Regions from separate parts of the Leisingera sp. M523 genome, predicted to be linked through region 2. Evidence: riboswitches for the same ligand, from Rfam matches in the RefSeq annotation. Region 2 holds a riboswitch; each other region holds the start of a gene.

The links. Region 2 has a riboswitch for cobalamin ahead of K3557_RS16260 (SRPBCC family protein). Riboswitches for the same ligand answer to the same signal wherever they lie in the genome.
Region 1: another riboswitch for cobalamin. It lies ahead of K3557_RS12810 (DUF1636 domain-containing protein); the one in region 2 lies ahead of K3557_RS16260 (SRPBCC family protein).
Region 3: another riboswitch for cobalamin. It lies ahead of K3557_RS17550 (DUF4198 domain-containing protein); the one in region 2 lies ahead of K3557_RS16260 (SRPBCC family protein).

Annotation. Positions count from the first base shown of each region.
Region 1 is NZ_CP081036.1:2,589,980-2,600,338, forward strand. It holds gene K3557_RS12785 (imelysin family protein) at 1-98, shown strand, start outside; gene K3557_RS12790 (DUF1513 domain-containing protein) at 100-1,179, shown strand; gene K3557_RS12795 (DeoR/GlpR family DNA-binding transcription regulator) at 1,319-2,104, shown strand; gene glpD (glycerol-3-phosphate dehydrogenase) at 2,097-3,674, shown strand; gene cobO (cob(I)yrinic acid a,c-diamide adenosyltransferase) at 3,864-4,499, opposite strand; cobalamin riboswitch at 4,551-4,755, shown strand; gene K3557_RS12810 (DUF1636 domain-containing protein) at 4,851-5,261, shown strand; gene cobW (cobalamin biosynthesis protein CobW) at 5,264-6,298, shown strand; gene cobN (cobaltochelatase subunit CobN) at 6,456-9,701, shown strand; gene cobG (precorrin-3B synthase) at 9,698-10,359, shown strand, end outside.
Region 2 is NZ_CP081036.1:3,287,461-3,297,819, reverse strand. It holds gene K3557_RS16285 (DUF6638 family protein) at 1-43, shown strand, start outside; gene K3557_RS16280 (hypothetical protein) at 44-310, shown strand; gene K3557_RS16275 (DUF1523 family protein) at 321-965, shown strand; gene K3557_RS16270 (TetR/AcrR family transcriptional regulator) at 1,039-1,578, opposite strand; gene K3557_RS16265 (dihydrofolate reductase family protein) at 1,594-2,130, opposite strand; cobalamin riboswitch at 2,402-2,601, shown strand; gene K3557_RS16260 (SRPBCC family protein) at 2,706-3,941, shown strand; gene K3557_RS16255 (hybrid-cluster NAD(P)-dependent oxidoreductase) at 3,946-5,031, shown strand; gene K3557_RS16250 (ABC transporter substrate-binding protein) at 5,084-6,736, opposite strand; gene K3557_RS16245 (BCCT family transporter) at 6,840-8,498, opposite strand; gene K3557_RS16240 (LysR family transcriptional regulator) at 8,619-9,551, shown strand; gene K3557_RS16235 (MATE family efflux transporter) at 9,565-10,359, opposite strand, start outside.
Region 3 is NZ_CP081036.1:3,531,218-3,541,576, reverse strand. It holds gene K3557_RS17590 (GlxA family transcriptional regulator) at 1-188, shown strand, start outside; gene K3557_RS17585 (metallopeptidase family protein) at 455-841, shown strand; gene K3557_RS17580 (aminotransferase class V-fold PLP-dependent enzyme) at 1,192-2,583, opposite strand; gene K3557_RS17575 (alpha/beta fold hydrolase) at 2,748-3,737, opposite strand; gene K3557_RS17570 (MarR family winged helix-turn-helix transcriptional regulator) at 3,820-4,338, shown strand; gene K3557_RS17565 (hypothetical protein) at 4,544-4,750, opposite strand; partial or broken gene K3557_RS17560 (IS5 family transposase) at 4,834-5,916, shown strand; partial or broken gene K3557_RS17555 (transposase) at 5,874-6,071, shown strand; cobalamin riboswitch at 6,185-6,400, shown strand; gene K3557_RS17550 (DUF4198 domain-containing protein) at 6,541-7,326, shown strand; gene cbiM (cobalt transporter CbiM) at 7,337-7,954, shown strand; gene K3557_RS17540 (cobalt ABC transporter permease) at 7,951-8,544, shown strand; gene cbiQ (cobalt ECF transporter T component CbiQ) at 8,541-9,329, shown strand; gene K3557_RS17530 (energy-coupling factor ABC transporter ATP-binding protein) at 9,316-9,966, shown strand; gene K3557_RS17525 (aminotransferase class V-fold PLP-dependent enzyme) at 10,086-10,359, shown strand, end outside.

The DNA of each region.
Region 1 (10,359 bases), 700 kb from region 2:
TGCAGCAGGAGATCATAAACCTGCGCGCGCTGGTGTCCGGGGAACTGGGTCCGGCCCTGGGTGTTGCGGCTGGCTTCAATTCCCTGGACGGCGATTGATATGGCCACCCGCCGCGGATTTTTGGCCGGTCTTCTGGCCACAGGCCTGGCCCCGCAGGCCAGTTGGGCCAACGCCGGCAGCCCCGCTTTTCTGTCTGCCGGCAAGGACGCCAGCGGCACCTTCCTGCTAGCGGGTCTTACAGAAAACGGCGAAATCCTGTTCCGCCACCCTTTGCCGGCCCGCGGCCATGCCGCCGCGGCGCATCCGGTCCGGCCCGAAGCCGTGGCATTCGCCCGCCGCCCCGGCCGCTTTGCCGATGTGATTGACTGCCGCACGGGCACCGCCCTCGCCCGGCTGGAGCCGCCTGCGGGGCATCATTTCTATGGCCACGGCACATTCTCCCCCGATGGCAGCCGCCTGTTCACCACCGAAAACGATTTCGGGAATGCACGCGGTGTGATCGGCGTTTGGGATGCAACGGACGGCTACAAGCGCATTGCCGCCTTCGCCTCCGGCGGCATTGGCCCGCACGATATGCTGCTGCGCCGGGACGCGCCGGGACTGGTCATCGCCAATGGCGGCATTGAGACCCACCCCGATAGCGGCCGCGCCAAACTGAACCTTCCGGACATGCGCCCGAACCTCAGTTACTTGGGCTTTGACGGCACCCTGCAGGCGCAAATGGAACTGCCGCAAGAGCTGCATCTGAATTCCATCCGTCACCTTGCCATGCGTGCCGACGGCACCGTTGGTTTTGCCATGCAATGGCAGGGGGATCCGGGCGAAGCCCTGCCTATCGTGGGCCTGCACCAGCCCGGCAGCACGCCCCGCCTGATGGCCGATGGCGACCCGCGGGTGCTGAACCTCAATGGCTATGGCGGCTCCATCGCTTTCTCAGCGGACGGAGCGCAGATCGGTGTCACCTCTCCGCGCGGCGGGGTGCTGCAGGTGATGGATACCGGAACCGGGGATCTGCTGCAGGAGCACCGCATGACGGATGTCTGCGGCCTTGTAATGTCCGATGCCGGCTTTACCGCAAGCACCGGCAGCGGGCAGTTTTTCGGGGTTTCAGCATCCGGCAAACACCCGCTGCACCGGTCGGATCTGGCCTGGGACAATCACCTGATCCCGCTCACCTGAGAAGACACAGCCTGGCAGCAGTCCCGGCGTGTCCGCAACCGCGTGCCGTTTCGTTTTGTGTATCGTCGAACTCATAACGAAAACACAAGGTGACATTCCATCCGTACTCCGCTATGGAATCGCGGTGAAAGGAAAGCAAATGGATGCCACGGCCCGTCAGAACGAAATCATCACCTTGCTGAACCGGCAGGACCGGGTCGAGGTTGACGACCTGTCCCAGCGCTTTGGCGTATCTTTACAGACGGTCCGCGCAGACCTGCGCGACCTGTCTGCGCGCGGCGCCTTGTCCCGCGTGCATGGCGGTGCCGTCCGGATAAGCTCTGCCGCCAGCCAGGGATACGAGGACCGGCGCAAACTGAACGCAGGCAACAAGCTGGCGATGGCGGCGCTGGCGGCTGAGCTGATCCCAGACAATTGCTCCCTCACCCTCAACATCGGCACCTCAACCGAGCAGGTGGCGCGGGCGCTTTCCGGCCACAGCGGCCTCACTGTGATTTCCAACAATATCAACATTATCAACCTGATGATGGGCGGCCAGGCCAAGGAATTGATCCTGGCCGGCGGCACAGTGCGGCAAAGCGACGGCGCTATTGTGGGCGAGGACGCGGTTGAATTCCTGTCCCGCTACAAGGTCGATTTCGCCGTCATCGGCGCCTCGGCTCTGGATCCCGACGGCGCCGTGATGGACCACGACGCCCGCGAGGTTTCGGTTGCCCGCGCGATCCTGAAAAACGCCCGCCAGCGTGTGCTGGTCTGCGACGGCAGCAAGTTCGCCCGCTCTGCTCCGGTGCGGATCTGCGATGTGGCAGAGCTGGACGTGGTGATCACCGACCGCCCCGTTCCCAATGAGTTTGCCGAGGCGGCGCAGGCCGCAGGCACCCGGATCCTGACCGCAGGACAAAACGAAAGCAGCGAAAATGACTGACACGCCTGTTACGGACCTTTTCATCATCGGCGGCGGCATCAACGGCTGCGGCATCGCCCGCGACGCGGCGGGCCGCGGCCTGTCGGTGACACTGGCAGAGATGAACGATCTGGCCTCCGCCACCTCCTCTGCCTCGACCAAACTGTTCCACGGCGGCTTGCGCTATCTGGAATACTTTGAATTCCGCCTGGTGCGTGAGGCGCTGATCGAACGCGAGGTGCTGCTGAAGGCGATGCCGCACATCTCCTGGCCGATGCGGTTTGTGCTGCCGTTCCACAAGGACATGCGCTTTGACAGCGAAACACCGACGTCGAAACTGCTTACCACCTTCATGCCCTGGACCCGCGGCCGCCGCCCCGCCTGGCTGATCCGGCTGGGGCTGTTTCTGTATGACAGCCTGGGCAAACGCGGCATCCTGCCTGGCACGGCGAAACTGGACCTGTCGCACGATCCCGCAGGCAGGCCGCTGAAGGACAAGTTTCAGACCGCGTTCGAATACTCCGACTGCTGGATTGAGGACGCCCGTCTTGTGGTGCTGAACGCCCGCGATGCACAGGCGCGCGGCGCCGAAATCCTAACCCGGACCGAGGTTCTGTCAGCCCAGCGCCACTCTGATCACTGGGTTGTCACCGTGAAGGATCACGCCACTGGCGAGGAGAAGGAACACCGGGCCAAGATGCTGGTCAATGCAGGCGGACCCTGGGTTGCCGACGTGCTGAAGCAAAAACTGGGCCAGAACAGCCGCGAAAACGTCCGCCTGGTGCGCGGCAGCCATATCGTGGTGCCAAAACTGTTCGACCATGACCGCTGCTATTTCTTTCAGGGCACCGACGGGCGGATCATTTTTGCCATTCCTTACGAGCAGGATTTCACCCTGATCGGCACAACGGACGCCGACCATCCGGATCCGGTGACCAAACCGCATTGCACGGAGGCCGAGCAGGATTATCTAATTGATTTTGCATCTCAATACTTCGAACAGCCACTGAAGCGCGCGGATATCGCCTGGACCTATTCCGGCGTCCGCCCGCTGTATGACGACGGGGCCAGTTCGGCCACCGCGGCCACCCGCGAATATGTGCTGACGCTGGATCAAGCACAGGCGCCGCTGCTGAATGTCTTTGGCGGCAAGATCACCACCTACCGCAAGCTGGCCGAGGCCGCGCTGGCGAAAATCGGCAAGGTTTTCCCGCAATTGCCGTCGGACTGGACCGCAGGCGTGGCCCTGCCCGGCGGTGATTTTGCGGTGGCGGATGTGGAGACGCTAAAAGCCAAGCTGGCAGCGGACTATCCGTTCCTGAGCGCCTATTGGGCCGCCCGGCTGATCCGCGCCTACGGGCTGGAGTCCTGGGAGGTGCTGGGCGATACCAAATCCGCCGCTGATCTGGGCCAGGATTTCGGCGCAACAATCACCGCACGGGAACTCGACTGGGCAATTGCCCGCGAGTGGGTGCGTTCAGGCGACGACTACCTGTGGCGCCGCACTAAATTGGGTTTGCGCCTGGATGAAGGCCAGCGCGCAGCGGTCGATGCCTATATCAGCGAGAAGGCCGCCCGGCTGGCAGCTTAATTCCGCATGCGCTAACAGTCCGGACTTCAAAGGCCGGGGCACTCCCGCCCCTTTTCAATGAACCAGAGGTTCCCTGAAAAGCGTTGGGCCGGGCGGGGGCGCTGCCGAAGGCAGCGCCCCCGCCCCCCGGCGATTTGCGAAGCAAAGCGCAAAACCTCAAGCCCGCTCAATACTGCAGCCTGAAAGGGATTAAAACTCCACCCCCTTCTGCGCTTTCACACCGGCGCGGAACGGGTGCTTGATCTGCCCCATCTCGGTCACCAGATCGGCAATCTCGATCAGCTCTTCCTTGGCGTTGCGGCCTGTCAGAACCACATGGGTCATCGGCGGTTTCTGCTCCACCAGGAACTCAAGCACCTCCTCAAGATCCAGATAGTCATAGCGCAGCGCGATGTTGATCTCATCCAGCAGCACCATGGTGTTGCGCTCATCCAGGATCATCTCCTTGGCCTTCTCCCAGCCCTTCTGCGCGGCGGCAATGTCGCGGGCCTTGTCCTGTGTCTCCCAGGTAAAGCCTTCGCCCATCGCGTAGAACTGGCAGAGATCGCTGAAGTTCTCCTCGATCAGCGTGCGTTCGCCGGTCTGCCAGGCGCCCTTTATGAACTGAACCACGGCGGACGGCATCCCATGCGCGATGCAGCGCATGATCATCCCGAACCCGGAGGAGGATTTGCCCTTGCCCGGTCCGGTGTGGACGATAATCAGTCCCTTCTCGCCCTCCTTGGTCTTCATCATCCGGTCGCGCGCGGCCTTTTTCTTGGCCATCTTGGACGTATGACGGGCGGCTTCTTCTTCTGAGATGCCGGTTTCAGACTTTTCGCTCATTGGGGGCTCTCCAGCTGTTTGACCCATGTCTTGACAAAGAAGGGCACGATAGCGCAAGGGGGTTCAGCTGGTTCCTGTGAAAACAGGCGAAGAGGGAATGTGAAGGCTTTCGGGCCGAAGCACAGCCGCCCCCGCGACCGTGACCGGATGAGGCCGCCATGCCACTGGGTGATCCCCGGGAAGGCAGGATGGCCGGCAAGGCCCTGCGCCTTGGCATCCGCAAGCCGGGAGACCTGCCAGCGAAGGAGAGATCAACGGGCAGACGGGGTGTTCTGCGACCGGGTAAGGGGCTCGCACGACTGGCCCCTTTTCGGCCATCCCGCACGCCCTGCCGCGACAGGAGACGCGCCAATGGCTGACGACATGGCAGGCCAATCTGCCAGCACCCCGGGACCGGTCACGCTGACCGTATGCCTCACCTGCCGCCGCGAGGGCACCGACCCCGAGGCCGCCCGCCCCGGTGCCATCCTGCACGCAGCCCTGGAAGAGGCCGGAATGCCCGAAGGCGTCCGTCTGCGTGGCGTCGAATGCCTGTCGTCGTGCAAGCGCGGCTGCGCTGTTGCACTGATCGGCGGCGCGGAACGCTGGACCTATGTCTACGGCGACCTCGACCCGGACCAGCATGTCCCCGAAATTCTGGAAGGCGCGGCGGCTTATGCCGGCACCGCTGACGGCGTCGTACCCTGGCGCCAGCGCCCGCAAACCTTCCGCAAGCAATCTGTTGCCCGCATCCCGCCGGCCAAGTTCTTCTCCGAGGAGTAATCATGAGCGATCTCAACAAGATCCCCGTCACTGTCATCACCGGCTTTCTGGGCGCTGGCAAAACCACGCTGATCCGCCACCTGATGCAAAACCCGCAGGGCAAGCGTCTGGCCGTGGTCGTGAACGAATTCGGCACCGCCGGTGTGGACGGCGACATCCTGAAATCCTGCGCCGATGACAACTGCCCGGCGGAAAACATCATGGAGCTGGCCAACGGCTGCATCTGCTGCACCGTGGCCGATGACTTCATCCCCACCATCGAACAGCTGATGGCCCTGCCCGAAAAACCGGACCATATCGTGATTGAGACCTCCGGCCTGGCCCTGCCGAAACCGCTGCTGAAAGCCTTTGACTGGCCCGCAATCCGCTCCCGCATCACCGTCGACGGGGTGATTGCCCTGGCGGACGCCGAGGCCGTGGCCAAGGGCCAGTTCGCCCCCGATCTGGACGCCGTGCAGGCCCAGCGCGAGGCGGACGACAGCATCGACCATGAAACGCCCCTGTCCGAAGTGTTCGAAGACCAGATCTCCTGCGCTGACATCGTTCTGCTGTCCAAGGCCGATCTGGCCGGCGACGAAGGCGTCGAAAAAGCCCGCGCGGTGATCGAGGCCGAAGCGCCGCGCAAGCTGCCGATCCTGCCGATGAGCGAAGGCGTCATCGACCCGCGCATCATCCTGGGCCTGGGCGCCGCTGCCGAGGATGATCTGGACGCCCGCCCCAGCCACCACGACGGCCACCACGACCACGAGCATGACGATTTTGAAAGCATCGTTGTCGAAATGGGCGAAGTATCCGACCCGGAAGCGCTGCAAAATGCCATCGTGAAACTCGCCCGCGAGCGCAACATCCTGCGCGTCAAAGGCTATGTGGCGGTGGAAGGAAAGCCGATGCGGATGCTGGTACAAGCCGTGGGCGAGCGCCTGCGCGCCCAATACGATCAGCCCTGGGGCGCGCAGCCGCGCAAAACCGCCCTGGTGGTCATTGCCGAGCATGACGACATCGACGCCCCGGCCATCCGCGCCGCACTGGGCGCCTGAAGCTATGCGGGTTTGGCGCATCATTTCAGATGACACCGCCCGGCCGCAGGCCGGGCTGCGCCCGACCCTCCCCACGGGAGGGCGCATTCGCACCCTCCCAGGCTTGGGCGCAGCCCTCAGAGCGCCCGCCGCCTGCCAGACAACAAAGGCCTGATCCATGCACGTCGTCTTCCGCGAAAGCCACGGCCTTGATGAGACCGATACCCCGCAGGATCTCGGGCAGACGCCCGGCGATCTTGTGGTGCTGTCGTTTTCCGACAGCGACCTCGGCGCTTTTGCGGCGGGCTGGCATCGCGCGGACGGCAGGCTGCCCTCCTTGCGCGTCGCCAATCTGGTCGCGCTCAAGCACCCGCTCTCGGTCGACGTCTACGCGGAACAGACACTTGAAGGCGCCAAAGGCATCCTGGTCCGCCTGATCGGCGGTGAAAGCTATTGGCCTTATGGCCTCGCCACCCTGCAGGACCTCGCCCGCCGCAAGGGCATTGCCCTGGCGATCCTGCCTGCTGACGGGCGCGAGGATGCAAGGCTGGATGAGCTGTCCACCCTGCCCGTCTCCACCCTGCGCCGCCTGCAGGCCTTGTGCGACGCCGGCGGCGCCGTTGCCGCCCAGGCCGCCCTCGCCCAGCTGTCGCTCGCTGCGGGCCTCTATGCCGGCCCTGTGCTGGGCCTCAAATCCATGCCGCAGCATGGGCTTTATGACCCGGCCAAAGGCGTGCTGGCGGATCTGCCCGCGCAAGACAAACCGCTGGTGCTGGTCAGCTTCTACCGCTCCTACCTCACCGCCGCCGACACCGGTCCAGTCGATGCGCTGATTGCTGAGCTGCGCGCCCGCGGATACGCCGCCTATGGCCTCTTTGCCGCCAGCCTCAAGGCCCCCGCCGCCGCTGACTGGCTGCGCGAAACTCTCCCCGCGCTGTCCCCTGCCGCCATCATCAACGCCACCGCGTTTTCGGCCCAAGGCACCGACGGCAGCGCCTCGCCGCTCAGCACCACCGGCTGCCCGGTGTTCCAGGTCGCCCTCTCCACCGCCCGCCGCAAAGACTGGGCCGAGGCCGACCGGGGGTTGTCGCCCGCCGACCTCGCCATGCATGTCGTGCTGCCCGAAGTCGACGGTCGCATCTTCGCAGGCGTTGTCAGCTTCAAATCCCCGGGCCGGAAAGACCCGGACCTGCAGTATTCCCGCTTTGCCCACCGCGCCGATGCGGATCGCGTCAAAGCCGCTGTTGACCGCGTCGACGGCTGGCTGCGCCTTGGCACACTGCCCAACGCAGACAAACGCCTTGCCCTGATCCTCTCCACCTATCCCGGCCGCGACCACAACCTTGCCCATGCCGTCGGCCTCGACGCGCTGGCCTCTTGTGACGAGATCCTGCGCGAATTGTGGGACCAGGGCTATACGGTTGAGCCGCAGGAAAACACCGGCCTGCGGCTGATGGATGAGACCCTCAGCGTCCCACTGGAAGACTACCGCGCAGCCCTCGCCAGCCTGCCGCAAGACCTGCAAAACACCCTGACAGAGGCCTGGGGCGCCCCGGACGAAGACGCAGACTGCCGTGATGGTGCCTTTCATTTCAAGGCCCTGCGCGCAGGCAAGGCCCTGATCGCGCTGCAACCCGAACGCGGCGAAGTCAAAACCCGCGTCGATGATTACCACGATCTCGACCGCACCCCGCGCCACGCCTATGTAGCGTTTTACCTGTGGCTGCGCACCCAGTCCGATGCCCTTGTCCACATCGGTGCCCATGGCACGCTGGAATGGCTGCCGGGCAAGGCGGTGGCGCTGTCGGGCGCTTGCTGGCCCGAGGTTCTGACCGGCCCGCTGCCTGTCGCCTACCCCTTCATCGTCAACGATCCGGGCGAAGCCGCCCAGGCCAAGCGCCGCATCGGCGCCATCACCCTCGGCCACCTGCCGCCACCCTTGGCGCAGACCAGCCTGCCCGACGGGATGGCCCGGCTGGAAAGCCTGCTGGATGAGTATTCCACCGCCGACGGCCTGGACCCGGCCCGCCGCGACCGGCTGATCGGTGACATCCGCGCCGAGGCGCAAGGCACCGGCGTCGAGGCTGACCTTGGCCTCACCCCCGGCACCTCCCCCGCCGAGGCGATCACCCGCATCGACGCCTTTGTTTGCGACATCAAGGAAAGCCAGTACGGAGAGGGGCTGCATATCTTCGGCACCGGCCAATGCGGGGCTGAGGAACGCGCAGGGCTGATCACCGCCCTCGATGGCCGGATCGTGACGCCCGGCCCCTCCGGCTCGCCATTCCGGGGCCGCTCGGACGTGATCCCAACAGGGCGCAACCTTTTTACCACCGACCCGCGGGCGGTGCCGTCGCGGGCGGCGCATGCGCAAGGGGTCAAACTGGCGGAAGAGCTGCTGCGCCGCCACCTTCAGGACCACGGCGACTGGCCCAAGGGCCTGGTGATCGACCTCTGGGGCTCCGCCACCATGCGCACCGCCGGCGAGGAATTTGCCATGGCGCTGCACCTCGCAGGGCTCGCCCCGAAATGGGACGAAAACTCCGAGCGCGTCTCCGGCTTCGACGTGCTGCCGCTCTCGATGCTGCACCGCCCGCGCATCGACGTGACACTGCGCGTCTCCGGCCTGTTCCGCGACGTGTTCCCGGGGCTGGCGCAGATGTTCGAAACTGCTGCCGCCGCCCTCGCCCAGCGCGAGGAAGCGCAAACGGACAACCCCTATCTCACCGAGATCCCCCGCGTTTTTGGTCCAAAACCGGGCCAGTACGGCCTCTCGATGAACCCGCATCTGGACGACTACTCAGACGAGGCCCGCGCTGCCGCAGGCGAGGCCTGGCTCAACGCCTCCTCCCACGCCATCGACGCCAAGGGCACCATCACCGATGCCCGCGAAGCGCTGGAAACAAGACTGCATAGCGCCGACAGTTTTGTTCACCTGCAGGACCTGCCGGAAACCGACCTGCTGGTCGCGTCGGACTATGCCGCGCATGAGGCTGGATTTGCCGCCGCCATGGCCCGCATCGGCCAGACAGCGCCCGCCCTCTACCACATGGACGCGACCCGCCCGGACAAGCCGCAGGCGCGCAGCTTGGGCGAAGAAATCGCCCGCGTCACCCGCGCCCGCGCCGCCAACCCGGACTGGGCGACCTCAATGATGAACCACGGCTTCCGTGGCGGCGCCGAGATCGCCGCCACGCTGGACCACATGGCCGCCTTTGCGCATCTGGCACAGGTGGTGCAGCCGCATCTGTTTGACCTCTATTTCGAGGCCACGCTGGGCCGCGACGATCTGGTGGCGTTCATGGAGCGCGAAAACCCCGCCGCTCTTCAGGCGATGCGCGACCGCTTCCGTGCCCTGTTCGACGCGGGCCTCTGGAGCACCCGGCGCAACTCGATCATGGCCGGTCTGGAGGGCGCCGCATGAGTGCTGCACCCGAACCCAAAGTCTACGGCTGGTGCCCCGGTGCCTTGCGCCCGATGATGTCCGGCGACGGTCTGGTGGTGCGGGTGCGCGCGCCAATGGGTAAACTTTCCGCAACCCAGGCGCGCGGTGTGGCAAGACTTTCGCAAGAGTTCGGCAACGGCCTGCTGGATATTTCCGCCCGCGCCAACCTGCAGATGCGCGGCATCCGCGAAGACGGTCACGCAGAGCTGATCGAAGCCTTGCGCGATCTTGGCCTGATCGACCCGGACGCTCGCGCCGAAGCCCGCCGCAATGTCCTCCTCGCCCCGTTCTGGGCAACGGGTGACGACACCCACGCCATCGCCACTGATCTCAGCGCCGCACTGACCGCCGCCGCAGACCTCAGCCTGCCCGGGAAATTCGGCTTTGCCGTCGACTGCGGCGCGGCGCCGGTCCTGCAGGACACCGCCGCCGACATCCGCGTTGAGCGCATAGGCGAGACCCTCATCCTGCGCGCCGACGGTTCTGAGACCGGCCTGCCCGTCACACGTGAATCCGCCGTTGCCGAAGCCCTCGCCCTTGCCCGCTGGTTCCTGAAACAAGGCGGCGCGCCCGAGGGCCGTGGCAGGATGCGCCGTCTCATCGCGCGCCGCGGGCCGCCGGCGGCGCATGCCGCGCC
Region 2 (10,359 bases):
GGTCGGCCCCTGGGGCGCGGTCAGCCGGGTGAGGGACTGCTGAATGTTCGGGTTTTTTCGCCTGATCCTGATCCTGCTGGTGGTGCTGACCGTAGCCTATGGCACGGTGTCGCTTTATTCGCGTGAGGTGCGGCGGGCGAAACTGAAACGCCGCTGGAAAGAGAAGGGGTTGACCGGCGACCGCTCCGCCTTCATCCAGCGGGGGCTGAAACAATACGACCGCTCGTTCCGGCGCAAGCTGATCTTGCTGGTCTATATCATTCCGCTAGGGGCGCTGGCGTTTCTGGTCTATGTCATTAACTTCATGTGAGGTGCAGCAGATGCGTTTCATCAAATGGGCTTTCCTGATTACCATCTGGGTGCTGTTCGGCGCCTTCCTGCATTACACGCTGCCGCAGTACGATGTGGTGCGCATCGTCAATACCTATGAGGAGCGGCAGGAGCTGAACGACTGGACGAGGGTTTTCTGGTCGCAGCCGGATGACCAGTCGGCGGAGCTGATCAACCGCGATGTGCAGTTCATCCAGGCGGTGCGCCCCAATGGCCGCAATATCGTGTACCGGAATGAGGATACCGGCTGGAATTGGCCGCCTTATTTCAAGTTCGATACCGCCAATCTGTATACTGATGCCAATGACAGCATCTCAACCAAGGCGAACCCGGAGTGGGTAGCGGTGATGCACTACGGCTGGCGCAATGAATTCCTGTCGGTCTTCCCCAACGCGGTGACGATCAACCCGGTTGCGGGACCGGAGGACAAGCCAACCAACTGGTTCACGATCATTGTTCTGGTGCTTCTGGCGGCGGTGTTCTGGGCCGTCTATGTGCGCTGGCGCCGCTTCCGCCGGGCGCGGATCGACCCGATGGTCGAAAATGTCGAAGACAGCCTGTATGCCGCGGGCGATGCGCTTGCCGAGCGCAGGGGGCGGTTCCGGCGCTGGCTGGACAGCTGGAAGTCGAAGTGACGAGAGGGGCCGCGGGCCGGGCGGCTCTGAAATATGCAAACGGATGCGCGGGCCCGTTCGGGCCCGCATTTTTTTACTCGATACGGTCGAGCACCCAGTCCAGCGCCGGGGTGAAATCGCCAGCCGAAAGCGCCCCGCGTGGTGCCGCGGCGGCAGCAAAGGCGAAGCCGTGTGTGTAATCCACCAGCAGGCAAAGAATGGTGCGGGCCTCTGCGCCAGATACGCCTGCGGCGGTGATTTCCGCCTCGATCAGCCGGGTCAGCCCGGTCAGGGAGGGGCCGATCAGGGCCGGATTTTCCAGGATGCACTTTGCAAGTTCCGGATGCTTGGTCACTTGGGCGCAATAGCGGGTCATCAGATCGCGCAGCCGCAGTTTGGGCGTTGCCGCTTCAGACGGGGTGTCTGAACCTGCAAACGCAATGGCGACGAGGGATGCAATCATCTCGTCCTTGGTTCCGGCGTGATGGGCAACGGCCATCGGGGTGACGCCAAGCGCCTCTGCCAGTGCTTTGAAGGTGAGGGCCTTGCTGCCGCCCTCATCGAGCAGCTGCAGGGCCGTTTTCAGCACATCATCCTTGCTGAGGGTCCGGCTGCCCCTGGGCGGGCGGCCCATGCGCGGGGGCATCGGTCAGGCTACCCGGAACGTGGTCTGGACCATGCCGGTGGGCAGGATGCGGGAGCTTGCCACCTGGAGGTCGATGTCCCGGTCCAGGCTGCCGAACAGCGGAATGCCGCTGCCGATCAGAATCGGGACCGTTGTGATGGTCAGATCGGTGATCAGCCCCTGGCGCAGGAAGGACTGCACCATCCGTCCGCCGTCGATATAGGCGCGGGTCCAGCCCTCTTCTTGCAGCTCCTGCATAAGGTCTGCGGGTGCGGCGGTGCTGAGGCGCACCTTGTCCTTCAGCTTCTCGGGAATGTCCTGTTCGGTCAGGCTGTTGCTGAGGACCACAACAGGTTTGCTGTAGGGCCATTGGCCGAACCCGAGCAGGGTGCGGAACGATCCGGTTCCCATGACCAGCCCGTAGACGCTGTCCATGAAGGCGGCAAAGCCGCCATCGTCATCTTCGGCAACAGGCTGTTTGTGCAGCCAATCCAGCGAATGGTCCTGGCGGGCCACAAAGCCGTCGAGGCTGGTGGCGATGAAGACGTGGCCGGTGGTCATCGGATTCTCCTGTGCACGCATTTAATTATACGAAATATAATTAAGTGCACGCCGCGTTCCAAGGGGCCGGCGCAAGATTCACTGCGTGCGAATCGATTCGGTGGATCAGCAGCGGGTAACCGCATGAAAGATAAGCGCTTGCCGCAAACGGGCTGGCGGATGCCGGTTTGAGTTTCTGGACATCCCTGTCCCGCCCGGCTCGGCAAACATGCATGTCTTTTTCCGGTTTTTGCGGGTCGGTTTTGTTTCCGATGGCGGGAAATTTTTCAGGCAATACCGCAGATAGCAAGGTGCCGCCCCTTGGGGCGGAGAATTGGGAAGCTGGTGAAACTCCGGCACTGCCCCCGCAACGGTGACCCCGGGCAAGGCATGGCAATGACCACTGAAGCAAGCGCTTCGGGAAGGTGCCAGGCCCCGCCGCCGAATGGCCCCGGGACAGTCCGGAAACCAGCCTTGCCATGAAAACGTCAACCGCGGACGGCGGCGGGGCGGTTGCGGCGCGTGTCCGCAATCCCTTTGCCTATGCCTGCGACCAAGCCAACACGCCGCGGGGATGCGGCAGAGGAGAGAAGCAGATGCTTCACGACAGCGAAATTCTGGCCAAGCTGATGGCGCGGCAGAAAAACTATTCTCTGGAACAGGCGTTCTATACCGATCCGGGTGTTCTGGACCTGGACCTGCGGCAGATCTTCTACCGCGAGTGGCTGTTTGCCATTCCCGCCTGCGAAGTGCCGAAACCGGGCAACTATGTGACCCATCAGGTGGGGTCGTATAACGTCATCATCGTGCGTGGCACTGATGGCGAAGTGCGTGCTTTCCACAACGCCTGCCGCCACCGCGGTTCGGTTGTGTGCAAGGCGAAGAAAGGCAATTCGCCCAAGCTGGTCTGCCCCTACCACCAGTGGACCTACGAGCTGGACGGCAAACTGCTGTGGGCGCGGGACATGGGGCCGGATTTCGATGCCTCCAAACACGGGCTGAAGCCGGTGCATTGCCGCGACCTGGCCGGGCTGATCTACATCTGCCTGGCGGATGAAGCGCCGGATTTTAACGGTTTTGCCGAGGTGGCCCGCCCCTATCTGGAGCCGCATGATCTGGGCAATGCCAAGGTGGCCTTTGAAAGCTCGATCATTGAGAACGGCAACTGGAAGCTGGTCTGGGAAAACAACCGCGAGTGCTACCACTGCGGCGGCAACCACCCGTCGCTGTGCCGGACCTTCCCCGAGGATCCGTCGGTGACAGGCGTTGAGGGCGGCGAGACCCCGCCGCATCTGCAAAAGCACTTTGACCGGATCGAAGCGGCAGGCTGCCCGGCGCAGTTCCGCATGGATGCGCGCGGCCAGCACCGGCTGGCACGGATGCCGCTGAACGAAGGCGCTGAAAGCTACACCATGGACGGCAAGGCGGCAGTGGCCAAGCCGCTGGGCCGGGTGCCCTTTGCGGATGCCGGCACGCTGCTGAAGTTCCATTATCCGACCACCTGGAACCACTTCCTGCCGGATCATTCCCTTGTGTTCCGTGTCACTCCGATCAGCCCGACCGAGACCGAAGTCACCACCAAATGGCTGGTGCACAAGGATGCGGTTGAGGGCCAGGACTATGACATCAAGCGCCTGACCGAGGTCTGGATGGCGACCAATGACGAGGACCGCATCGTGGTCGAGGACAACCAGCAAGGCATCAACTCCCCCGCCTATGAACCCGGCCCCTATTCCGAAGTGCAGGAAAGCGGCGTCATTCAGTTCTCCAACTGGTATGCCGAGCATCTGACCCGCGCGCTGACCGGCCGCCATCTGATTGCGGCGGAGTAAGATCATGGGATTGCAGGCCAATTTTGAGACATTGGACGAAACCCTGGCGTGGAAGGATGACGAGATGCTGGAATGCGTCTCGGTTGTTCCGGAAGCTCCGAACACCGCCACCTTCAGCTTCCGCGCGCCGTCCGGCGCGTGGTTTAAATACCAGCCGGGCCAGTTCCTGACACTGGAACTGCCGGTGCCGGAAGGGACCGTCTGGCGCACCTACACCATCAGCTCGTCGCCCTCGCGGCCATTGTCGATCTCGGTAACGGTCAAGGCCCAGGGCGACAGCATCGGCACCCGCTGGATGCTGGACCATCTGCGCCCCGGCAGGATCCTGCGCGCCTCTGGCCCGGCAGGGGTGTTCACCCTGCCAAAGCGCCCGAATGGCAAGTTTCTGTTCATCTCCGCAGGCTCGGGCATCACGCCCAGCCTGTCGATGACACAGTATCTGTTCGACCGCGGCCAGTCGCCCGACATCTGCTTTATCAACTGCGCCAAACGCCCCAGCGAGATCATCGCCCGTCAGCAGCTGGAAAGCATGGCGTCGCGGCTGCCGGGGTTGAAGCTGAACCTGGTGGTGGAAGAGGACGATCCCTATCAGGTCTGGACCGGCTACCGCGGCCAGCTGAACCAGATCATGCTGGGCCTTATCGCGCAGGATTATCTGGAGCGCGAGGTCTACTGCTGCGGGCCGGAACCCTTCATGCAGGCGGTGCGCGACATGCTGAACGGCCTGGGCTTTGACATGGAGAACTACAATCAGGAGAGCTTTGGCGCGCCGGTTGAAACAGCCGCTGATGTGCCCGAGATCGACGATGTGGTGCCGGAGGAAACTGCTGCCGCCGAGATCAGCTTTGCGGCGTCCGGTGTTATGGCAACCTGCACCGAAACAGATACGGTGCTGGCGGTGGCCAAGGCTTCGGGGCTGAACATCCCGTCGGGCTGCACCTTTGGCATCTGCGGCACCTGCAAGGTCAAGAAAACCGCAGGCGAGGTGCATATGGTCCACAACGGCGGCATTTCAGAGGAAGACGTGGAGGCCGGTTACATCCTGGCCTGCTGCTCCAACCCGATTGGCCGGGTTGAGGTCGATATCTGATGAAAACGGGCGCGCGCCGGATCTGGCGCGCGTCCTTTTTTTTAAGGCCTGATCAGGCTTCCAGCGCCAGTTTGTGCACGTGGATTTCGTTGATCGGGTGGCTCTCGGCGCCGATGATACCAGGGCGGGCGTGACGGTAAAGCGAGCGCCAGTAAGGCTGGATCACGGTGCCGTCGTCACGCATGAACTGCTCAATCTTCTCCATATGCCCCCGGCGGGTATCGGCATCGGCAATGGCTGAGGCGGCCTCCAGCATGCTGTCGAACTCGGTGCTGGCGAGACCGGTTTCATTCCAGGCCACCCCGGTTTTATAGGCCAGTGTCAGCACCTGCACCCCCAGCGGGCGGTGGCCCCAGTCGGTGGAGCTGAACGGATATTTGTCCCAGTCGTTCCAAAAGGTGTTGCCGGGCAGAACCGTGCGTTTGACCTTGAGGCCGGCATCGCGCATCTGCGCTGCCAGCGCATCGGTAGTATTGCGGCGCCAGTCGTCGTCGATTGAGAACAGCTCATGCTCGAAATCGAGCATCCCGGCCTCCTCCATCAATTGGCGGGCGGCTTCCGGGTCGCGCACCGGGGCGCCGATATCGGCGTATTCCGGGTGGATCGGGCAGACGTGGTGGTTCTCCGCCAGGGTGCCGCGCCCGTCATAGCCGAGTTCCAGCAGCACCGCGTTGTCGCAAGCCAGCGCCAGGGCGCGGCGGACACGGGCGTCGGCATAGGGCTGCGCCCCGTCCACCTCGGCATCGCGGTTGGTGCGCAGCACCAGGGTGTTGGCCGAGACGGATTCGCTCAACTTCCAGCCGATGGAGGTGAAGATATCGACGTATTCCCCCACGGTTTCATAGACCATGTCGATTTCTTCGGCCTCGGCGGCTGACAGATGGGTGGAGCCGTCGGTGCCGAAGTCAATGAACTCGATCCGGTCCAGATGGGCACCTTCGCCCCACCATTCGTGATCGGTGTTCTTTTCCAGGGCCACTTTCACGCCGACCTCATATTCCACCAGTTTGTAAGGCCCGGTGCCGACCGGGTCGGCGCCCGGATCGCCCGACCAGCCGTCCGGCACAATGGCCGCGGGGTATTCGGTCACTGCCGGGATGATGGTGATGTCCGGGCGGGTGAGTTTTACCTTCAGTGTCAGATCGTCAACCACCTCCAGCGCGCCCTCGGCGGGGCCGTCGCCGGCCGCGTTCTGCAAGGAGCCCATGCGGGCCGCCATTGAGTTGCCTTCCCATTTGCCATCACACCAGCGGGCAAAGTTATAGGCGACGTCCTTGGCGGTAAGGGTGCCGCGGCCGTCGTTCCAGTTCACGCCGGGGCGGATGTGCAGCAAGTATTCGGTGGCATCCTCGTTGACCTCCCAGCTTTCCAGCAGCCGCGGCTCAAAGGTGCCGTCGGCATTGTACTGCACCAGATATTCCAGGTAGCCGCGCACCAGATTGCCCAGCTGCGGCCAGTTGAACAGCGGCGGGTCGAGGAGGGCGCGCACAACCTGCTGGATGCGGATGGTGCCGCCCTGCTGGGCATTGGCCGCCGCCTGCACCGGCTGGCTGAGGCCGATCATGCCATAGGCCGCGGATGCGGTCACACCCAGCGCGGTTGCGCGGGACAGGAATTCGCGGCGGTCCAGTTTGCCTTGGGCTGTTTCCTCCGCATGCATGCGCACTGCTGGGTGGAGGGTTTCCCTGTTATAGTATTTGCTCATTTTGCTTCCTTTGTTGCTGTGTTCAGCGCCGGGAAAGATGCGGGCAGCAGTGGAAAGGGTGTGAATGGCTGCCCCGCCCGCAAGCAGCCATTCGCCGGTGGCTTTATTCCGCCGGCTCCTGAGTGATGGTGGTGGCGATCCCAGCCTGCTCGCGGCGGCCGTCGTTGTAGATCGCTTTGATCAGGGCGGCGCATTGCAGCACCATCACCACCGAGAAGGGCAGGGCGCCGATCACCATTGCGGTCTGGATTGCCTTCAATCCTCCGACCAGCAGCAGCGCCGTCACCACCGCACCAAGGGCCACACCCCAGAAGATGATATGCGGGCGGGCCTTGGGGCCTTCGTCGCCGGCGGCGTTGATGGTGTTGACGATCAGCACCGCGCTGTCCGCCGTGGTCACCAGATAGGTCATCAGCAGGACCACGATCATCACCGACATCGCCCAGCCGACCCAGGGCGACAGCATGTATTGTACCATGGCAAAGATCTTGTCGCCATCAGGTGCCGTGGCGATCTGGCCGTCGGCGCCGCCATAAAGTTCCAAATCAATTGCGGTACCGCCGGCCCAGGTGAACCAGACAAAGCACATCAGCGACGGCACGATCATGGCGCCCAGCACAAATTCGCGGATTGTGCGGCCCTTGGAGATCCGCGCCAGGAACAAGCCGACAAACGGGGCAAAGGCAATCCACCAGGCCCAGTAAAACACCGACCAGCCGCCCTGCCAGCCTTCCAGCTTTGTGGCCACGCTGTCCGGGGTGCCGTCGCCGGTCCAGACCCGGAACATCATATCCGGCAGTGCGATCAGGTAATCCCACAGACCGACAACCAGCGCCTGCAGGCCAAAGAAGGTGGAGCCGAACAACAGAAAGAAGCTCAACAGCGCGATACTCAGCACCATGTTGATGTTTGACAGCCATTTGATCCCCTTGCCGACACCCGACAGGGCCGAGGCGGTGGAGGCTGCCATTATCACCAGGATTGCCACGATCACGCCGGCGGTATTGGCGGTGCCGGCCTCGTTGGTCAGCCCATCAATGCCAATCCGGGTGAGGCCGGAGACAAATTGTTCCACTCCGAAACCCAGGGTCTGCGCCACGCCAAGGATGGTGGCGACCACGGCGACAATATCCACCACATGGCCGATGGATCCGGACAGCCGGGCGCCGAACAGCGGTGTCAGCGACGAACGCATGGTCAGCGGCAGCCCGCGGCGGTAGCTGAAGAACCCCAGCGCGAGCCCGGCAATTGCATAGCAGGCCCAGGCACCCAGCCCCCAATGCAGGAACGACCATTTGTAAGCCATCCGGATATTGTCCGCAGCACCGCCGTTGGTCAGGCCTTGGATCACTTCAGGGTTGTTGTTCCAATGATAGATCGGCTCGGCCACCGCCCAGGTCAGCATGCCGACCCCGATGCCGGCCCCGAACATCATCGAAAACCACGAGAAGTTGGAAAACTCCGGCGTGTCACCGTTCTGGCCCAGCTTCAGCCGTCCGGCGGCGGGCCAGATCGCCAGCGCGATACAGCACAGCACGAACAGCGCCACGGTCCAGATGTACCAGGCCCCGAAAGAGGCCAGAATGAAGCCGTTGACCGAATTCAGCACGGCGCCGGATTGTTCGGGAAAGGCAATGGCCCAGACCACCAGCCCGCCGATCATCAGCTTTGAAGAAATGGTGACGATCTGGCTGAAGCCCCGGTAAAATCCGCTGTCGGACGTGCCGATCGGCAGATCCGTTAAAGGAGGTTTGATTGACATGAAAAATCCCTGTTTTCTGTTGATCTGCCGGTTGATGCCGCCCGGGGCTACGGCTTAGCAGACCTTACACAGGGCATTTTCTGGTACAAAAATTCTGCCTTTTGCAGTAGGCAATAATTTATGAATGACATTAGCAGCATTAATAGGAAACTGAGCTATAATCTGGTCGCGCTGCATAGTTTCGACCTGGTGGCCCGGCATGGTAATTTCACCGGCGCAGCCGAGGCGCTGGGGCTGACACAATCGGCGGTCTCGCAGAAAATCAAGGGGCTTGAGACGGAATTGGGCATTGCTCTGTTCCGGCGCGAGCACCGCGGCGTGTCGCTGACCAACGAAGGTGTGCGGCTGTTGAATGTGGTCCGTCCGGCGATGGCGCAGATGGGAAACTCGGTGGCGTCGCTGCTGGAGCGCAAGTCCCGCCCCAGGGTGCGGATCTCGGCGGATTTTGCCTTTGCCAGTTTCTGGCTGCTGCCGCGGCTGTCGCATTTGCGCGCCGAACTGGGCGATGAGATTGAGATCCAGATCCTCGCCTCGCAGGTAGCGCCGGACGACTATGGCGAGGATTGCGATATCAAGATCCACGTCGGCCCGCGCAGCAGTATGGGCGACGGCGATGTGATGCTGCTGCAGGAGCGGGTGGGGGCGGTGTGCAGCCCGGCCTATCTGGAACGGCATGGCCCGGTGTCTTCAGCTGCAAGCTTGCTGGATTTTCAGCTGCTCAGCCTGTCGAAACCGGCCTCGGCGGAATGGCAGACCTGGCAGGGCTGGTTCGATCGCTTGGGTATCGCGGGGGAGCGGTCGAAGAACTATATCAGTTTCAACAACTACGACATGGTGGTGCAATCTGCGGTGTCGGGCGATGGTATTGCCCTGGGCTGGCTGGGGCTGATCGACAGGCTGCTGCAGAACGGGTCGCTGGTCAGAGTGGTGCCGGATGTGGTGGTCAGCGATGCCGGCTATGTGATGTCGCGCGACTATTCCAGCCGCCTGCGGGGGCCCAGTCTGGTGTTCGACTGGATCGCCGAACATCTGGCAGGTTCTGCGGTGATGTAGGGCTGGTGCCGGATTACCAGCCGCGGCGCCCCAGCAGCGCGTGCAGCCGGTTCTGCGGAGCAAAGGCATCCACCGCGGCAGGCCGGGTCAGCTGCAGCAGAACACGGCGCAGCAGCAGCCCGCCCAGGCAGGCAAAGATCACCCCGCCGGCCGCCTGGCCCAGCAACACCCCAGGCGCACCGTATAAGGTGCCGCCCAGAACGGCCAGCGGCCAGGTCCCCAGAGTGTGGCGGCCCCAGTTGATCCATGTGGAATAGACCGGGTGGCCCAGATTGTTGAAGCTGGCGTTTTCGACAAACAGCACCCCGTTGAAGAAATACGCCAGTGCCAGCGGCCCGCAGAACAGGTAGATCAGCGTGCGGGTCTCGCCCGTGGCCGAGAACAGATCCGCAATCGGCATCCGCAGGGCAAACAGAACGGCCGCCATCAGCAGCACATAGACCGCGGTAAAGGCGATGCCGGCCAGAAACGCCTGGCGCACACGGGCAAACTGCCCGGCGCCAAAGTTCTGGCCGATGATCGGGCCGATGGCGCCGGACAGCGCAAAGATCACCGAAAATGCCACCGGCATCAGGCGCCCGATCACCGCCATCCCGGCGACCGCCTCAGTTCCAAACTGGGCGATCTCGCGCAGCACAATGGCGTTGCCGAGCGGGGTTGCGACATTGGTCAGTACCGCAGGCACCGCGATTGCCCGGATCGCCCGCAGGTCGCCGCCGATCTGCCGCAGCGAGGGCCGCATGAAGCCCTGATGCACCCGGATGGCGGGCCAGAAGGCGGCCCCCAGCATACAGGCCCGCGCCAGCAC
Region 3 (10,359 bases), 240 kb from region 2:
GCCAGACACCTAGCCGGTTTCTTGAACTCGCGCGGATCGAATGTGCCAAGGTGTTCCTTCAGGCCGACGCACCGGTGAAAGCCGTTGCATATGCGGTTGGCTTTCGATTCGAAGCGGGCTTCCGGACAGTTTTCGAAAACCGAATCGGAATTTCCCCTTCGCTCTATTGGGAGATGCACGCGCATTAGCCACAGTGCCGTTAGACGCTGCAAATCTCGGTTCTTTCAATCAGTTGAAACCCTGATTACCATTCAAATCGTAGCACCGCGCATTCCCGGATTGAATTTGCTGCGCCACTGCGGATGGCTGTTCTGGGGAAGCTGCACTGCAGCGTGGGAACGCTGATCAATGACCACATTGGGGCGTTCGAGGCTGTTGTTTGTACTAGGGGCACGGACTGCCTCCCTCTGGCTAAGTGGTTCACTACACCGTTCCAAGAAACCATATTCAGTGCATGCACCACGACCTTGACCATTTCGAGACGATCGCTCGCGCCACCATTGCTTCCTTACCCGGAGCTTTCCGTCCTGCTGCAGAAAACGTTATTCTGCGCGTAGCTGAATGGCCCGCGCCCGCCATGCTGGACGATCTTGGCTTAGCGGATCCGCACGAGCTGACGGGGCTCTACGAGGGCATTCCCATGACGGAGAAATCGGTTCTCAACATGGCGCCGCCTCCGGATGTTGTCTGGCTCTTCCGTCAGCCTATCCTGGCTGAATGGCGCGATCGCGGCAATGTCGAGCTGAACGAGTTGATCGCGCATGTTGTTATTCACGAATTTGCACATCATTTTGGATGGGCTGACGAGGAGATCGCAGCCATCGACCAATGGTGGGTCTGAGCCGTTGTTTCCCTCCCGGGAGAGTTGCAATGCATGCGGTTGACCGTTCACAGCCTTTAGCCCCGAAACAATAGAAGAAGCGTCAACGACCCGCCTCTGACCGAATGAGCGCAAGCATCCTAGCCGCAACACAAGCTGCCGGCAGTGCTTCGTTGGAAATCAGAACGCCAAACAGCCAGCTGCCGCAGCCTGAAAAGGAAATTTGCCTTTCATCGTGTCCCGGTCTCAGTGATCAGGACGGTTGCAGGCTACAGCAGTCAGCGACAGAGACGGGATTGGCATCAATTCAGGACCGGCGCAGGGAGCTTGCTGGGCTTCATCTCCATAGCATCAGCTGGCATTTTGCAGCTTTACTGGCTTTTGCGGTCCAAACTGTCCCGGGCCGCCTGCAGCGAGTTCAGCAGTATATCGATATCCTGATCACTGGTGCGCCAGGACGATACGCTGATCCGCAGGGCCGGTTCGCCGTTCCAGACGGTGCCGCCGAACCACGCTTTCCCGGAGCGCTCTACCAACTGCTGAAGCTCTCTGGTCTGCGCCTCAGTGCCATAGCGGAACAGGATCTGGTTCAACGCGGGCTCGCACAGCAGCTCAAATCCAAGACCGGGCAGAGTTTTGGCGATACGGGCAGCCATGCTGCAGTGCCGCTCGACCAGCTCGGCGACACCGGCGCGGCCAAGCGTGCGCAGCACTGCCCAGATCGGCACGCCGCGCGCGCTGCGGGAGAATTCGATGCCCAGATTTTTCTGACTCCCGGTGGACGCGGTGGAATAAACTGCGTCGCTGTTCATGGCGGCCGCCATCGCGTCGCGGTCGCGGCAGATGCCCGCCGCGCCGTCATAAGGGGTATTGAGCCATTTGTGGCCGTCAGTGGTCCAGCTGTCCGCGCCCTCGATGCCGTTGGTCAGCCCGCGCTTGGCTGGCGCCGCGCGCGCCCACAGGCCAAAGGCTCCGTCGACATGCACCCATGCGCCGGCCTCTTTCGCTCTTTCGATCAGCGGCAGGAAGGGGTCGAAGCTGCCCGTATTCACCTCGCCGGCCTGCAGGCATAGAATGGTCTGCCTATCCAGCGCGGGAAGCCGGGCCGGATCAATGCGGCCGGCGCTGTCTACCGGTGCTTTGATCAGCCGGGCCTGGCCGAAGCCCAGAATTCTGAGGGCTTTGAGAACCGTGATATGGGCCAGCTCTGAAACCACAACCTTTATTTCCGGCGCGCCCAGCAACCCCATGGCATCAAAGTCCCATCCCTCCTTCTTCAGCAGTTCGCGCCGCGCGACGCTGAGGCAGACAAGCGTACTTGCGGTTGCCGAGGTGCCAAACGCCACGCCGCTTTCGCGGGGCAGGTCCAGGATCTCCAGCAGCCAACGCGCCGCGACTTTCTCGATCTTGTCCGCCACCGGCGAGTTCATTTGCGAGGAGGCGCATTGATCCCAGGCCGACGCCAGGCGTTGCGCGGCGGCGGCGACCGGCAGCGTTGCACCGATTACAAAGCCAAAGTACCGGGGGCCGTTTGAAACAGTTGTCGCCGGGGAGCCGGCCTCGTCCAGCAGTGCCAGCGTTTCGGTTGCATCCCTCCTAGTGTCCGGCAATGGCTCATCAAAGCGTGCAAGCTGCTGCCGGGCGGCGGCGTCGGGAAAAACTGGCATCTCCCCCACGCGGGCAATGTAGCGCGCGGCCCTGGCGTCAGCATCGCGCAATAGCTGGAGCTCGTCCTGCGGGTCTTTTGTCGTCTTGCGTTGCATTCTGAACTCCTTGTCCAAGAAGGTTTCCTTGTTGATAGCAGACCAGTGGGAAGCGGGCATTGCAGCGCGCAATGCGCCTGGGCTGCACCCGCATGTTCTTGGCCCCATGCATCCGCGCCAGGGGCGGCGCAGATGCACAGCCATGCCGGGAAACTGCCCGCCGTTCAGCTGGCTGAAATAAACTCAGACACCAGTCCGGATACTAGCTGCGGCGCGTCTTCCGGGCTGTAGTGGCCGGTTTCGGGCAAGGTCTTGACCTGACCGCCGGGGAACGCTTGCCGGAACAGGGGCAGAAACTGTTCTGCCTGCAGCGTCCTGTCGGCTTCGCCCCAGATGGCGATAGCAGGTTTCTTTGCCAGCTCGGACTTTATGGCGCCGCTCGCCTCTTCGAACGCATGTTTGCCGGTAGCAAAGCCTTTGGCCCAGCCGATTGCGCCCGCAGCAAATTCAGGCGCGGGAAACGGCGCCCGGTAGGCGTTCAGCCAAGTATCGGTGATCAGCTCATTGCGGACAAATCCATTCAGCTTGAGTGTCGACAGGATGTTGTAGTCAAGCTGGCCAAGCACCGCTTCCAGGGTACCGTTTTCCTTTGCCTGCATGATCCACTGAAACCAGGGTGCAGCACCGGCATTGGCAATCAAGCGGTCCGAAAGATCAGGTTGCCCCAGGGGCGTCGGGCCGTTGACCGAAACGATCCGTTTGATCCGGTCCGGGTGCCGGATGGCTACGCCCATGCCAACCGGCCCGCCGAAGTCGTGCATGACAAGGGTCACATCCCTGAGATTCTGCTCCAAAACAAAGCGTTCCGCATTGTCTATATGGTCCTGCAGCCAATAGCTGCGGTCTTGCGGGGTGGCGCTTTTGCCAAATCCCATATGGTCAAGGGCAATCACACGGGCATCACGGGACCATTCAGCAATCTGAGTACGGTAAAGAAAGCTCCAGGTCGGTTCGCCATGCAGCAGCAGCAGCGTCTCCGGGCCGCTGCCCTCATCGACATAGTGCATCGGAGACCCGGCTGCGGAGCTGTAACGGGCTTGAAACGGCCAGGTTCCCTCAAAGGTCTCTTCGGCAGGGACCGCAATCAGGTGCGGATCATGGCCTGGCGCGGATTGCTGCGATGCCGGTTCACTGGTCTGAAGGTCAACGGTCATTGGGCTTCTCCATTATATATGTGTGAGTCACATATATAAATGACCTCTTCCAATTCAAGTGTGTGAGGCACATATTCCTCGTATGACGGATGATTCACGGCGGACTGCGAATTTACTGGGGGCGGCGGTGCTCTGCCTGCATGATGAACTGAGGACGGTTCTGGCGAGGCAGTTCCACCGCTCCGGAGAAGGGCCTGCGGCGCTTTGCGCGCTGGGTCACCAGCCAGGTTTGTCGAACGACGCACTGAGCCGGCTTTTGGATCTCACCCATACAGGCACGGTGCGCCTGATCGACAGGCTGGCCGAGGACGGCCTTGTCAGGCGACAGGCGGCGGAGCACGACAAGCGCAGCATTGCGCTTTATCTCACAGAAGCCGGCCAAGCCGCTCGGGAGAACATACTGCGCGAGCGGCTGGCCGCACTGGAGGCAGTGACCGGCAGCCTGTCTGATGACGAGCAAAGGGACCTGGCCCGGCTGCTGGAAAAACTGCTGCAAGCTGCTGCCGGTGACGACACGCACAAGCTGCGGACCTGCCGGCTGTGCGACAGCCGCGCCTGCACAAACTGCCCGATACTGGTGCCTTTAAACGGGCCGGACTGAGGCGTCCGGCAATAGTGCCAGGCCTTGTTGCGCAAACGTCGAGGGGGAGCTCGTGAAGCCAGCGTGGCAGCCCAAATTGCCGGATCAGATACCTGCCGGCGGAGAAACCGGTTAGAACTTACTTAATCCGGAACCAAACCGTGCCGGAAGTCTGCATCGGGCTGCGGCCAGGGTGCTAGCCGGTCTGGTAGCCCCGGACGTAAGCTCAGGTGGCGTCTGCTTTGCGGCCTCGGAGCGCTTGGCTGCTGTTGTCCAGATTTGCAGGTTTTCCGATCAGCAAACTGGCAAATCCATACACCATTGCCCATAATGGAGTTCCGAAATCATGCGGGTCCAGATTGCCGAGGCCCCGCGCTTTCATTATGCTCGTCAGTTCTTCAATAAAGGTGTTGTATGTAGCGCTGCTGGCCACGCGCGCTACATTGGAGGGGCGTTGTTGCAGAACTCTGAGTTCTAAGGATTCACATCACGAATCCATTCGGTTAGACGGGGCAGATGAGCAAGCCCGCACCTGCCCGCTACCGTACGACGAATTGGTCCAGCTACAACGATGCGCTCAGAAAGCGCGGGTCGCTTCTGATCTGGTTGGACGAAGAGATGACCTGGCTCGCGCCGCCTGATGGCAGCCCCGGTCGCCCTGCGGTTTTCTCGGATGCGGCAATCCAGTTCTGCCTGTCGATCAAGGTTCTGTTCAAGCTGCCTCTCCGGCAGACCGTCGGGATGGTCACCAGCCTTTTGCACCTGGCGGGTCTGGACTGGCCCGTTCCGGATTTCTCTACGCTGTGCCGCCGACAGAGTGAGATGGGACCGTGGCCCCAGTGGGGCCGCGTAAGCCCATAGAACGCTGGCCGTCCAGATCCCATATCGCCGCGCCGATGGGCCGCTGAACCTGCTTGTGGACAGCACCGGGATCAAGTTCCTTGGCGATGGTGAGTGGCAGGCCCGCAAGCACGGCGTTCAGGGGCGGCGCCAATGGCTGCCCGGCAGTTGATTGCAGAGCAATCAATGAGAGGGGCGCAAGGTTCATCTTGCGATGGACGCTGCCACGTCTGACATCCGTGCCGTCGAATTCACCCCCAGCCGCGACGGCCCCTCTCGTGGTTATGCTGCGCAAACCACTGCCGGGCAGTGGACAGCCCGGTCTTACCGGACTTGTTGGGTCAGTTCCCCGAGGACGAAGACATCGGCACCGTGATCGCCGATGGTGCCTATGACACGCGACGCTGCCATGCCGCGATCCTCGAACGCGACGCGGCCCCGATCATCCCGATCCGCAAGAATGGCCGGTTGTGGAAAGAAGATTGTCCGGCTGCGCAGGTCAGAGACGAAACTCTGCGAGCCACCCGACACTACGGTCGAGCCTTCTGGAAGCGCTGGACAGGATACCACGTCCGAAGCCGGATCGAGGCAAAGATGCGCTGCTTAAAGGCATTCGGCGAGCGCATTGCCGCAAGAGACCCCGACCGCCAACCCGCCGAGATCCATATCCGCATCGCACTCATCAACCGCTTCAACGCACTCGGCACCGCTGAGATTATTGCGAGAGCTTCAACGCACGGTTCAGGGACGAGTTCTTGAACGGCGAACTCTTCTACAGCCTGCGCGAGGCGCAAATCCTCATCGAAGAATGGAGGAAACACGACAACACCAAACGCCCTCATAGTGCTCTGGGCTATCGCCCACCGGCGCCGGAAACCATCGTCCAGATGGACCCAAGGCAAGTCATGCACTAACAATCAAACTGGACCATTCAAGTGGGGCTGATCAATCATGGAGCACCGCAAGGAAGTACTCATTCGGCAACTGAACAGAAGACGGGAAGCTTGACTCAGTAAAATGGTTTTGCCATTCAGCCAGTGTGACCGGTTCCGCGAGTGTTTCAATGCGCAGCGGAAGAAATAGGGAACACGGTGCGGCGTACCCATAAGGGACCAAATCCGTGACTGCCCCCGCAACTGTGAGCGGTGAGTGACGCTGAACATGCCACTGGGATCTTTCCCGGGAAGGCCAGCCGAACCAAGACCCGCGAGTCAGGAGACCTGCCGGACACAGGACAAAGACTTCGCTAGCGGAGTGTCTGCCCTTTTCCACCGGACGCCGGGGTGCGCGTCTGGCGCGGCTGCCGTTCAGGCTTCTCCGTGCCACTATCCCCGTTGTTCATTCCTGATTGCAGGTGCGCCTGTGTCGTCGAATGAGGACGAAATGAAACTGAAATATCTGGCTGCAGCTCTGGCCGTATCCCTGCCGGTCACCGCATCGGCGCATTTCCAGCTGAACTACACTGAAAACGTGCTGATCGGGAAGCCCGGCGATGTGCCGATGGGGCTGGTGTTCTGGCACCCGCTGGAAAACGGCCATGTGATGGACATGGGCAAACCAGAAGAATTTTTTATGGTTCACAAGGGCGAAAAGGTTGATCTTTCGGACCGCTTGGAACCGGCCACATTCAAGGGCGCGGAGAACGAAGCCGCCGCCTACAGGGCGTCGATTCCGGTCAAGCGCTCGGGCGACTATGTGGTGGTGACTGTGCCCGCGCCCTACTACGAGGAAAGCGAAGACATCTATATTCAGCAGATTTCCAAAGTCGTGCTGAACCGCAACACCCTGCCCACCGATTGGGATCAGCCAGTGGGCCTGGAAACCGAGATCCTGCCGCTGAACAAGCCCTATAACGTCATTGTTGGCTCTACCTTCTCGGGTCAGGTGCTGGCGGATGGCAAGCCGGTTCCGGGCGCCGAAATCGAGGTTGAGTTCATGGCATCAGAGCCGGACCTTGCGGCTTTTTCCACAACCAACCCGACGGTTCAGCCGATGTCCGGCGGCGCCATCGTTGCGATCGCAGACCAGAATGGCGTCTTTTCCTTTGGCATTCCGAAAGCGGGCCACTGGGGATTTGCCGCCCTCGGCTCCGGCCCGGCGACTGAGCATGACGGCAAGGAGCTTAGCCAGGACGCTGTGTTGTGGATCCACGCTGAAGAGCTGAAGTGAGAATAGCACCATGCATATCGTAGACGGCGCACTGTCGAATCCGGTTGTGATCGGCGGCGCGGTTGCCGCCGTCGGCGGTATCGCCATGGGGCTGCGGAGCCTGCCGCTGGAACGTATTCCGGCGGCGGGGGTTCTTTCTGCCAGTTTCTTTGTGGCCTCCCTGATCCATGTCCCGATCGGGCCGAGTTCGGTTCACCTGATCCTGAACGGGCTTGCGGGGCTGGTCCTGGGCTGGGCGGCCTTTCCGGCCCTGTTTGTCGGACTGCTGCTGCAGGCGGTGTTCTTTGGCTTCGGCGGGCTGACCGTGCTGGGCGTGAACGCCGTGAACATCGCCCTGCCTGCAGTTCTGGTCGGGCTGATATTCCGCCCGCTGGTGGCCCGCGGCTCGCCTCTGCAGGGTGCCATCTGGGGCGGAATCGGCGGCGGCGCGGCCATTGCTGCCACAACTTTGGCCGTGGCGGTATCGTTGATGTTGTCCGGCGATGAGTTCATCCTGGCCGCGAAACTGGTATTCTTTTCCCATATTCCGGTGGTGATCATCGAAGCGCTTTTGTCCGGCGCTGCCATTTTCCTGGCGCGGCGCGTGAAGCCTGAGCTGTTTTTCGACGCAAAAGGAAGCCTTGCATGATCCGCTCCTGCATTCTGATCCTTGCATTGCTGGCGCCGCTCCCGGTGATGGCACACAATGTTATCTCAGCTGTTTTTCCGTCGGGTTCCGACATTGAGGGCGAAGTGGGCTTTTCCAACGGTGACATGGCCGCGGACCTGCTGATTGAGATCTTTGACGTGGCCGGCAGCAAGCTGGGAGAGTCAAGAACCGACGGTGACGGCTTTTTCCTGTTCACCCCGTCGGAGCTTGTGACACATATCTTCCGCGGCGATCTGGGTGCTGGCCACGTGGCCGAGATGATGATGGACGGTGCGGAAGTCGCGCAGATCATCGGGCAAAGCCCGGGCGCTGCAGCAAATTCTGCGGCTGCTGCCATGGACATCTCTGCAGCGCCGGCGGCGGCAGGGTCCGCGGGCCTCTCAGATCAAACCCGCTCCGAGCTTGCCACCATGATGCGCAATGAACTGCGCCCGCTCCGCCAAGAGCTGACAGCGTTCAAGAATAAGTCGGACTTTCAGTCCGTGCTTGGCGGCATCGGTTATATCTGCGGCCTGTTCGGGCTTGGCTTTTACATCGCCGCACGCCGCAAGATCGGCAGCAGCGCATGACCTATGTTCTGACGAGCGAGGAAAAGCCGCTCGGCGGGTTCGGCACCTTCCGCGCCAAGGTCACGGCACTTGACCCGCGGATGCGGATCATGATGACAGCCGCCTATGCGGTGGTGGTTGTCTCGCTCAGCAATCTTTGGGTTCTGGCGGCCGCTCTTGGCCTGTCGATGTGGCTGCTGGCCTTTTCTGGCCTGCCGCCCCGGAAAACGTTGAAACGGATGGCGATGATGGACAGTTTCATCATCTTCATGCTGGTTCTGCTGCCCTTTACCGTGCCCGGAACCCCAGCCCTGTCCATTTGGGGGCTGGAGGCCAGCTGGGAAGGCCTGTGGCGTGCAACCGAGATTGCCCTTACCGCCAATGCGGTGATCCTTGCGGTTATGACACTGGTGGGTTCGATGGAGCCGGTAACCATGGGCCACGCGCTCTTTGCCCTCAAGACCCCGGAGCGGCTGGTGCATCTGATGATGTTCACCATCCGTTACATCGACGTTCTGCGCGAGGAATACCAGCGCCTGCGCACCTCGATGAAGCTGCGCGGCTTCCGCCCCGGCACCAACTGGCACACCTACCGCAGTTACGGCTATCTGGTTGGCATGATGCTGGTGCGCTCCATCGAACGGTCGGAGCGCATTCTGGCCGCGATGAAATGCCGGGGGTTCTCCGGCCGCATCATCCTGCTGGAGGATTTTCGTTTCAGCCGGTCCGACCTGCTGTTTGCCGCGGCGCTGTCCGCCGCACTTGCTGCCCTGATCTGGGCGGAGGCCGCCTATGCCGCTTATTGATTTGAACAATATCCACTTTGCCTACCCTGGGCTTGATCCGGTGCTGGAAGGCGCCTCGATGCGGCTCAACGCTGGTGAACGGCTGTCGATTGCCGGGCCCAACGGCGCCGGAAAATCGACACTGCTGAAAATCATCATGGGGCTGCTTGTTCCCGCCAGCGGCACCGTCACCGCTTTTGGCAAGCCTTGCATGGCGGAAGCGGATTTTCACGAGATGCGCCGCCGCGTGGGCTTTGTATTTCAAGACGCCGACGACCAGCTTTTCTGCCCGACCGTGGCCGAGGATGTGGCCTTTGGTCCGCTCAACCTGGGTAAATCCAAACAGGAAGCCTTGGCAATTGTTGACAGCGTGCTGACCCGCCTGGAGCTGATGCATCTGCGCGACCGGGTGACCCACAAACTGTCGGGCGGCGAGAAGAGGCTGGTGACACTGGCGACGGTACTGGCGATGGAGCCGGCGGTGCTTATTCTGGATGAGCCGACCAACGCACTGGACCCGGACAACTACGCGCGGCTGGCCGGAATCCTGAAAGGGCTTGATCAAGCAATCCTTCTGGTCAGCCATGATCAGGAATTCCGTAAACAGATTGCTCCTGGAGGATATCGTTTGAAGGGCCGCGAGCTTATACGGACTTAGGATGTGCGGCTAATCGAACACAAATGGCCGCGTTGCCAAGAAGGCATTGGCCGCTCAGGGTAACTCGTAATCTGTGCTACTTTTCGACGTGTTGTTAAAAAGTAGGAGGGATATGTGAGATGGAACGTGTTCGGCGTGGCTTGAGTGATGGGCAAGCGGGAGCTTTAGAAACAGCCTACAGAGCGGCGAAGGCTTTTCGCGAGGATCTGCCTCAGGGGCTGGCCCGCCCTAGCTTGGAACTTGGCGAAGCCGCAAACTGCTTTCTGTCTCCTCTTGCTGAAACAGGGGTGCCGGAGAGTAAGGTTATTGAGGATATCGTGCAGCAGGCTGACGGCGGGCTGCACAAAATGGCAGCCCCGACCTTCTTCGGCTATGTCCTTGGTGCGTCGCATC